3 regions of the Rhizobium sp. LEGMi-198b genome follow, and region 2 is predicted to be linked to each of the others. Evidence: riboswitches for the same ligand, from Rfam matches in the RefSeq annotation. Region 2 holds a riboswitch; each other region holds the start of a gene.
What was found. Region 2 has a riboswitch for thiamine pyrophosphate ahead of ACXHXG_RS25895 (hydroxyethylthiazole kinase). Riboswitches for the same ligand answer to the same signal wherever they lie in the genome.
Positions count from the first base shown of each region.

Region 1 (3,272 bases), on a different contig from region 2:
TACCGCAAACCCGCCCGCAAGCCGAAGATCGACTATGCCGGCGCGCTCCTCCTTGCGCTGACGACCACCAGCATCGTGCTTGCCGCTGACGGCACGGAGCTCTTCGGCTCATTGCTTTCGCCGCAATGCCTCGGGATCACCGCCTTCGGCGCGCTCTGTGCGCTGGCCTGGGTTTTCGTCGAACGTCGCGCGCCGGAGCCGATCGTGCCGATGACGCTGTTCCGCAACCCGACCTTCGGCCTGCTGCTGATCATCTCGGTCACCAGCGGCGCGGTGGCAATCGGCATGGTCAATTATTTCGCGCTCTTCCTGCAGACGACGACCGGCCTGTCGCCATCCATGGCGGGCCTGCTGTTCATCCTGTTGACCGGCGGCATCGTCTGCGGTTCGCTTTCGGCCGGCCGGCTGATCTCGATGAAGGGCCGCTACAAGCCCTTCGCCATCGCCAGCGCCGCCTGCAGCACCATCGCCTTCGCCACGCTGGCGCATGTTCACGCCGGCACGCCGATCGTCTTCATCGGCGCCCTGATGCTGCTGCATGGCATCGGCATCGGCCTGGCACAACAAGTCCCGGTCATTGGCGTGCAGAATGCCGCAGCCAGCCGCGACGTCGGTGCCGCCACCGGCGCCGTGACGCTCTCGCGCATGGGCGGCGCCTCGATCGCCATTTCCATCTACGGCGCCATCATCGCCGCCAAGCTCGGCAATATCGGCGTTTCCATCCCCGGTGTCGCCAATATCGAGGAGCTGACGCCGAAGATGATGGCGGCCCTGCCGGACGCCACGCGCGAAAGCGTTGCCAATGCCTATGCGAGCGCCTTCAGCCCACTGTTCATGACGGCCGCCGCCATCTGTTTCCTCGGCCTGCTGACGGCGATCTCATTGAAGAACGTGCAATTGCCCGGCTCCGCCAAGAAGCTCGACAGCCAGGCGGCTGCGCACGCGGCCGAGTAAAACGAACGTACTGCAATCGACAGGGGAATCATTCCCCTTGTCATCGCTTCGTCACAGGAATAAACCTGCCAACGCTCTAACGGGGTGCCTTATGTCTTTCGAAGACATCTGGCTGAGAGGCTTTCACCGGCCAACCCGCGGAACCTGATCCGGCTAACACCGGCGGAGGGATTAGACGCGTGACAAAATCATGGCGCCCTTTTCCCGTTCAAAACGAAACCAACGAGGAGGCGCTGTCATGCCCAACCGATCGCTATTGTCACTGTTTACCGGCTTGGCTCTCGCCGCCGGCGCAACGCTTTTCGCCGCCCCGGGCGCCGAAGCCGCCGACAAGACGCTCACCATCTACACCTATGAAAGCTTCACCGCCGACTGGGGTCCGGGCGCCAAGGTCAAGGCCGCCTTCGAGAAGACCTGCGGCTGCACGGTCAATTACGTCAGCGTCACCGACGGCGTGGCGCTGCTTTCTAGGCTGAAGCTGGAAGGCACGGGCACGAAAGCGGACGTCGTTCTCGGCCTCGACACCAACCTCGTCGACGAGGCCAAGGACACTGGCCTGTTCGACGCCAGTGGCATCGACACATCAGGCCTGAAGGTTCCGGGCGATTTCAAAGACGACGTCTTCGTCCCCTATGACTACGGCCATTTCGCCGTCGTCTACGATACGCAGGTGGTCAAGAATCCGCCAAAGAGCCTGAAGGATCTGGTCGAGGGCGATCCGTCGCAGAAGATCGTCATCGAGGACCCCCGCACCTCGACGCCGGGCCTCGGCCTGCTGCTCTGGGTCAAGTCGGTCTATGGCGACAAGGCGGCCGATGCCTGGACGAAGCTCAAGGGCCGCATCCTGACCGTGACGCCCGGCTGGTCGGAAGCCTATGACCTCTTCACCAAGGGCGAGGCACCGATGGTGCTCTCCTATACGACGTCGCCGGCCTATCATATGGTCGTAGACAAGACCGACCGCTATCAGGCGGCCGCCTTCTCCGAGGGCCATTACATCCAGATCGAGGTCGCCGGCCTGATCAAGTCGTCTGCGAACAAGGACCTTGCCCGCGACTTCCTGAAGTTCATGGTTTCGCCCGGCTTCCAGGACACAATCCCGACCAACAACTGGATGATGCCGGTCTCGGCGACGTCCGAGCCGCTGCCGGATGCCTTCAGTAAGCTGGTCGTCCCGTCGAAGACCTTCCTGATGAGCCCCGATGTGGTCGAGAAGAACCGCAAGGCCTGGATCGACGAATGGCTGGCCGCCACCAGCACCAATTGATGCCGAGATGCTGCTGACGGCGCCGGAGAAAAGACATGCCATCACCGGCGGGGCCTTCAGCCTCGCCGGTATCGTGTTTTTCATCGGCCTTGCCATCGTCACCCTGCTTGCCGCCGGCATCGAATCCGCCGACGGCAATCCGCTTGCCGATCCCTATCTTCTGCGCGTGCTGCGCTTCACCCTGCTGCAGGCAACGCTGTCCACCCTGCTTTCTGTCGCCCTCGCAATTCCGGTCGCCCGCGCGCTGGCGCGGCAACCGCGATTTCTCGGCCGGCTCTGGCTGATACGCCTGATGGCCGTTCCCATGGGCCTGCCGGTGCTGATCGGCGCGCTGGGCCTGCTCGGCATATGGGGGCGTCAGGGCGTTCTCAACCAGCTATTGACGGGGCTCGGCCTAGCGCAGCCGGTCAGCATCTACGGGCTGACGGGCATCCTGCTGGCGCACGTCTTCTTCAACCTGCCGCTCGCCGCCCGCCTGATGCTCGCCGGGCTGGAACGCGTGCCGGCGGAATATTGGCTAATGGCCGGTGGCCTCGGCATGCGCCCCGCCTCCGTCTTTCGTTTCATCGAATGGCCGGTGCTGCGCGGCCTCATTTCCGGCATCGCCGGCCTGATCTTCATGCTCTGTGCCACCAGCTTCACGCTGGTGCTGATCCTCGGTGGCGGCCCGGCCGCGACCACGCTCGAGGTGGCGATCTATCAAGCATTGCGCTTTGATTTCGATCCCGGCCGCGCCGTAGCCCTGTCCCTGCTGCAGATCGTGGTGACCGCCGCCATTCTCGGCGCCATGGCCTTGCTTCCAGCGCCGGACGATCACGGGCTGACGGCAGGCCGCGCCGTGCGGCGCATCGATGGAACAGTGCCCGCCGCCAAACTGGCCGACAGCACGCTGCTCCTGCTCGCCACCCTATTCATCGGCCTGCCGCTCGCCTCGGTGGTCGTCACCGGCCTCAAGGCAGATCTTCTGAGGCTCGTCAGCCAGGCGATCTTCCTGCAGGCAGCCTCGACCAGCCTCGCAATCGCGCTTGCCGCCGGCATTCTGGCGGTTCTC
Region 1 is NZ_JBSYVH010000004.1:221,821-225,092, reverse strand. It holds gene ACXHXG_RS17545 (MDR family MFS transporter) at 1-954, shown strand, start outside; TPP riboswitch at 1,025-1,142, shown strand; gene thiB (thiamine ABC transporter substrate binding subunit) at 1,193-2,221, shown strand; gene thiP (thiamine/thiamine pyrophosphate ABC transporter permease ThiP) at 2,229-3,272, shown strand, end outside.
Region 1: linked by a shared signal. The riboswitch ahead of thiB (thiamine ABC transporter substrate binding subunit) and the one ahead of ACXHXG_RS25895 (hydroxyethylthiazole kinase) in region 2 are both predicted to bind thiamine pyrophosphate.

Region 2 (3,272 bases):
TCCGATGAGCAAGACTTCTCATCGTCGCTTCGATGGGTTTGACAGCGCCAATCGACAGGAATGAAATTAAGAGGGCAGAAACGAAGATGGGTTTGCCGTAGCTCGTCGCAGACAGTACCGACGGGTCACTTGCGGGCAACAGGACGTTGTCGGTTGCACCGATTTCGCTTCTGGCCTTGCTCGCGCTCAATAACAGGTCATACACCTCTGCCGAGCCCAAGACCACGGCGTAGACGATAAGGTACAAGCCAGCATAGAAGGTAAAACCGGCGATAATCTCGCCGGTCGTGCAGAGGTTCCTGACCTCGACTTCTTTGAGAATCGGATGCAGCGAGAACGGATGGTCGCCGGTCTGCGAGTTGAAATTCCGAAATGCCTCGATCAGCAGCGTCACCGCTCCGGCTGCAATGGCGCCCGCGTAGATCAAATCGTTCATCGCCAGGCGTCCGAGGTCTGTCTCTCAGGGGCAGTTTTGAGCTGATGAATTGCAAGGACCAGCGGCCATTGCTCGGTTCTCGTCGATGACGACAAAACCAGCAATTCCAAAAGCGAGGACACTCATCATCAATAAGAACTTGATCATGTGTTCACTCTTTTAATGGTGGTGATTTTTAATTATATCGCACTTAAAACTTGCGTCAACTGCGCGACAAAGGACGTATGTTCGCCTGTTAGTCGACATATGTCGCCGTTCAGCTTTATGGCCAAAGCTCGTAGAAGTGCTGGACCGGCCCATGACCGGTGCCGACGGTGAGCGTTTGGGCCGCCGCAACCGCGCCCGCAAGATAATGCTTGGCGGTGGCAACAGCTTCCGTCAGTGTCGAACCCTTTGCAATCTCCGCCGCCAAGGCGCTGGACAGCGTGCAGCCGGTTCCATGCGTATTCTTGGTTGGCATGCGACCGGCTTCGAACCAGGTCAGCCCCTCCGGGCTTGCGAGAACATCAGGGCTTTCATCGCCGGCAAGATGCCCGCCCTTGACCAGAACGGCCAGCGGGCCGAGCTTTGCTAAGCTTTCTGCCTGCCGCGCCATCGTCTCGCGATTTTCGGCAACGGGTTCGTGCAGAAGTGCCGCCGCTTCGGGCAGATTGGGCGTCAGCAGCGCGGCCAGGGGAAGAAGACGGTTGGTCAGGACGTCGACGGCATCCGCGGCAAGCAGCGCTGCACCGCCCTTGGCGATCATGACGGGGTCCAGCACGATTGGCACGCCTCGATGGGGAGCGAGCGCATCGGCAACGGCTTCGGCGATTGCCGCATTGGCAATCATGCCGATCTTGACGGCATCGACGCGTATATCGGCAAAGATCGCCTTGATCTGATCGGCGACGAACTGCGGAGGAACGGGGTGAACGCCGGAAACGCCTTGCGTGTTCTGGGCCGTCAACGCGGTCAGCGCCGCCATGCCGTAGACGCCGCGTGCCGAAAATGTCTTCAGGTCGGCTTGAATGCCGGCGCCGCCGGAGGGGTCGGAGCCGGCGATGGAGAGGACGTTTCGGATCATGGGCGTGCCTTTCTGATCCCGCCGATAGACAACGCACCGGAGATTGCGGCGAATTCGCCGACCTCCGTTTCGGCAAACGCCGTCGCGACCAAGTTGGTGATGCATTGCACCAGTGGAGGGTTTGTCCGCATGGCCGTCAGCAGCGCGCCGGGAGTGGTTTTATCTTGCATATCGCCCCTTTCGGGCGGGGCGAGACGCGAAGGGGACAACGACAAGAGCACGCCGAGACCCCGAGCGACTCCCTCCGCCAGCATTATCTGGTTCAGGTTCAAAGGGTGCTTCTCAGCCCATCACGCGACGGGCGCCCCTGTCTCTCATCACCGTCTTTTTCGCAGAGAAAGACCGCCCTGTCACCAGCAAATCGCAGTCTCGAGATGACCGAGCTTCCGCAGCGTCGAATGTGTCTAGTGGTGGTGGCCCGCCTCCGGCCCGTGTTCTGGCTTTCTGATGAACAAGGCGGCCGCGATCGCTCCCAGCGAGATGATCGCCCCACAGAGAAATGCCGCCTTAATGCCGCCGGTCGTTGCCGTAAGGATACTGGCGCCGCTAGCGGAGAGGCTGGTGGACCGGAGCGTCATGATCGCGACGAACAGCGCGGTGCCGGCGGCACCGGCGACTTGCTGGGTCGCACCGAGCATGGCGCTGCCATGCGAATAGAGGTTCGGCGGTAGCGATCCCAGGCTGACGGTGAATAGCGGCGTGAACATCAGCGCAAGACCGATGCTGAGCACGATATGGGCGATCAACAGCATCCAAAACGGCGTATCCTGCTGAATGAAGACCAGTCCGCCCATCACCATGCTGAGCATGATGGCCCCCGGAATGATCAACGGTGCTGGACCGTATTTATCGAACAGGCGCCCGACGGTCGGTGCGCAAAGGCCCATGATCAGCCCGCCAGGCAGCAACAGCAGTCCGGTTTGCAGCGTCGACAATCCCAGCACGTTTTGCAGATAGATGGGCAGCAGGATGAAGACGCCGAACATCGACATCATCAGAATGGCCATCATGGCGGCGGCGATCGTGAAGGTCTTTGTGGTCAAGGTGCGCAGATCGAGCAGCGCTCTATTCTGTTTCTGCAAATGCAACTGACGCAATACGAAAACCGCGATGACGACAGCGCCGGTCAGGAGCGGAATCCATGGCGACACCACGGGCGCGCGAAGTGCTGCGTCGCCGAGCCCGCTGAGGCCGTAGACGAAACCGCCGAAACCGATGGCTGAGAGGATGATCGAAAAGATATCGATCGGCGCGGTGGTTGGAACCGTCACGTTCTTCATCCGCAAGGCGCCAAGCGTCAATGCGCCCAACGCGATCGGCAAGACCAGGAGGAACAGCCAGCGCCATTCGAGCGCCGAAAGGATGAGGCCGGAAATGGTTGGCCCGATGGCCGGCGCCACCGATATGACGACCGAGATATTACCCATGGTCCTGCCGCGGGAGTCCGGCGGCACCAAGGTCATCACTGTCGTCATCAGCAGTGGCATCATGATCGCCGTGCCCGAGGCTTGCACGATCCGCCCGAGAACAAGTGCGGCGAAACCCGGCGCCAGCGCCGAGATCAGCGTACCGGCGCTGAAGAGCGACATGGCGAGAATGAATACTGGCCGGGTGTTGAGCCGTTGCAGCAGGTATCCGGTGATCGGGATGACGACGGCCATGGTCAGCATGAAGGCCGTGGTCAACCACTGAGCGGCACTCGCGGTGATATCGAGATCCGCCATCAGATGGGGGAGCGCAACACCCATGATGGTTTCGTTGAGAATGACGACA
Region 2 is NZ_JBSYVH010000008.1:49,382-52,653, reverse strand. It holds gene ACXHXG_RS25905 (hypothetical protein) at 1-436, opposite strand, end outside; gene thiD (bifunctional hydroxymethylpyrimidine kinase/phosphomethylpyrimidine kinase) at 699-1,499, opposite strand; partial or broken gene ACXHXG_RS25895 (hydroxyethylthiazole kinase) at 1,523-1,669, opposite strand; TPP riboswitch at 1,722-1,818, opposite strand; gene ACXHXG_RS25890 (DHA2 family efflux MFS transporter permease subunit) at 1,904-3,272, opposite strand, start outside.

Region 3 (3,272 bases), on a different contig from region 2:
ACAAGCGTCAACCTGTCGATCCCGCGGCCAAGCACATCTGCCTGCAGACCAATCTTCTCCACCAGCTTGCGGCCGATCATGCCAGCCGCCCCGATAACCATCACATGCATATCAGCCAGATCTCCTCATGCTCAGCGGCTCAAACCGTATTGCCGGTATTGCCGGTCGCCAGCAGAACCTTGGTCGTTTCGTAAATACGCGTCAGATGATGCCGGAACGCGTCGACGACGGCATCGCGGTCATGCCGTGCGAGAGCCTCGTAGATCGATAGATGATCGTCGTAGCTCGCTTCGATAGCGCCCGGCTTGGACATGGCGTTGCGGCGGTAATTCATCATGTAGGTGTATAGGTCAGTGACAAAGTCGGCGAGCAGCGGGTTTCCACCGGCGCGATAGATCGCAACGTGGAATTCGCGGTCGCAAATGAGGAAACGCATCACATCGTCTCCGCCAAGCCGCTGCGCCTCCAGAAGAGCCTGCAACTTTGCCAGCGTCGCATCGTCGATCCGTTCGGCAGCGTCGCCGACGACCTTGAGCTCGACATGGAGACGGGCCGCGTGAACCGACTCCAGATCGTAGCTGTCGATTGCGTTGGGAGAGGCGATCGTCACCGTGATGTGGCTGAGGTCGACCTTGCAAACGCGGCTGCGGCTGCCATGCGAAACCGCGATGATACCCTGCGCGGCCAGGGTCTGGATGGCGCCGCGCACCGTTTCGCGGCTGACATGGAGAACGCTTGCCAGTTCGCGCTCGCCCGGCAACTCGTCGCCCGGCCGCAACATGTTGGTTGCTATCAGGACCATCAGCTTCTGGGCGATAACGTCACGCGCCGTCCGGCGGGCGAGACCACGCGCGATATTCGGCACCTCGGTTAAGATCGGACTTTCGTCCATCACACCCTCCGGTCCACTGGTTGGTCCAGCAGATCAGTTTATTAAGAATGGTTGAGCAAATCAGTCAAGCCAATTTCCTCCTGTAACCGCCAATACGGACATCTTTCATCAGCCAGGCTCGGGTCAGAGGTATCGGTCGACGCCCGAGCCGCAATGAGAGCAAGCTTGACATCATCAGCAGCGGCCCTTTACGATCACCGACATTCACCAGGGGGGTCCCGGCAAGGGGCTGAGATACTGCTGAACAATACGGCTTTGCCGATTGTGGGCGCAGTGACCCGTTGAACCTGATCCAGTTCATACTGGCGTAGGGACGGTGCAAGCGCTCGAAGGCTTTGGATTCATGCGTGGAATCCGTGCCGGCGTCTTTCCATCATTCCGGCTGATTGACTGGGTCTCCAACTGCAATTTGGAGCCTCAAACCATGACCATTGCCGCAAAGAATCTTACCCCGACCGTCACGACCGGCCCGATGCCGGCATCGCGGAAGATCCATATTTCTGGAGATATCCATAGCGATATCCGCGTACCGATGCGCGAGATCAGCGTCCATCCGACCGCAGGCGAGCCGCCTGTCGTCGTCTATGATTCCTCCGGTCCCTACACGATAGAGGGCGCCGAGATCCGCATCGAGCAGGGCCTGCCCCAACTGCGCCGTGACTGGGTGCTCGCCCGCGGCGATGTCGAATCCTATGTGGGCCGCCATGTCCGCCCCGAGGACAACGGCTTTGTCAGCGGCGAACGGCTCACGCCGGAATTCCCAGGGCGACGCCGGCCGCTACGTGCCAGGGACGGTAAAGCCGTCACCCAGCTCGCTTATGCACGGGCCGGCATCATTACGCCGGAGATGGAGTTCATCGCCATTCGCGAAAACCTCGGCCGCAAGGCCAACGCCGAAGCACTGATTCGCGACGGCGAGAGCTTCGGCGCTCATATTCCGGATCATGTCACGCCGGAATTCGTCCGCCAGGAAGTCGCCGCCGGCCGAGCGATTATCCCGGCTAACATCAATCACCCCGAAAGCGAACCAATGATCATCGGCCGGAATTTTCTGGTGAAGATCAACGCCAATATCGGCAATTCCGCCGTCACGTCATCGATGGCGGAGGAAGTCGAAAAGATGGTCTGGGCTGCCCGATGGGGCGCCGATACCGTCATGGACCTTTCGACGGGCCGCAACATCCACAATATCCGCGAATGGATCATCCGGAATTCGCCGCTGCCGATCGGCACGGTACCGCTTTACCAGGCGCTGGAAAAAGTCGGCGGCATTGCCGAGGACCTCACCTGGGAGATCTATCGCGACACGCTGATCGAGCAGGCCGAACAGGGCGTCGATTATTTCACCATCCATGCAGGCGTACGGCTGCATTACATCCCACTCACCGTCAATCGCGTGACCGGCATCGTCTCGCGCGGCGGCTCGATCATGGCCAAGTGGTGTCTTCACCATCATCGCGAGAGCTTCCTCTACGAACATTTCGAGGAAATCTGCGATATCTGCCGCGCCTATGACGTCTCCTTCTCGCTCGGCGACGGCCTGCGCCCCGGCTCGATCGCCGATGCCAACGACGCGGCGCAATTTGCCGAACTCGAAACGCTCGGCGAGCTAACGAAGATCGCCTGGGCGAAGGATTGCCAGGTGATGATCGAGGGCCCCGGCCACGTGCCGATGCACAAGATCAAGGAAAACATGGACAAGCAGCTCGCCGTTTGTGGCGAGGCGCCTTTCTATACGCTCGGGCCGCTGACGACCGATATCGCGCCGGGCTACGATCATATCACCTCGGGCATCGGCGCTGCCATGATTGGCTGGTTCGGCACGGCCATGCTCTGCTACGTCACCCCGAAGGAACATCTCGGCCTGCCCGATCGCAATGACGTCAAAACAGGTGTCATCACCTACAAGATCGCCGCCCATGCGGCGGACCTTGCCAAGGGGCACCCGGCCGCGCAGGTGCGCGACGATGCATTGTCGCGCGCCCGCTTCGAGTTCCGTTGGGAAGACCAGTTCAACCTGTCGCTCGATCCCGACACCGCCCGCAGCTTCCATGACGAAACCTTGCCAAAGGAAGCCCACAAGGTTGCGCATTTCTGCTCGATGTGCGGCCCGAAATTCTGCTCCATGCGGATTTCGCACGATATCCGCGCCGAAGCGCAGAAGGAAGGGCTGGACGCGATGGCGGCGAAATACCGTGAGGGCGGCGATCTCTATATGCCGATCGACACCCCAACCCATAAGGCAGACTGACATGCGTGTCCTTGTGAAGGGGGCCGGCGTCGCCGGCCTCACGGTCGCACGCGAATTGCAAGCCCGTGGTGCGGAAGTGATCGTCTTCGACCCGCACCCAAACTTCGCTCGCGCTGCTTCCTGGCTCGC
Region 3 is NZ_JBSYVH010000015.1:16,723-19,994, reverse strand. It holds gene denD (D-erythronate dehydrogenase) at 1-110, opposite strand, end outside; gene ACXHXG_RS31635 (FadR/GntR family transcriptional regulator) at 140-892, opposite strand; TPP riboswitch at 1,092-1,224, shown strand; gene thiC (phosphomethylpyrimidine synthase ThiC) at 1,317-3,143, shown strand; gene thiO (glycine oxidase ThiO) at 3,145-3,272, shown strand, end outside.
Region 3: linked by a shared signal. The riboswitch ahead of thiC (phosphomethylpyrimidine synthase ThiC) and the one ahead of ACXHXG_RS25895 (hydroxyethylthiazole kinase) in region 2 are both predicted to bind thiamine pyrophosphate.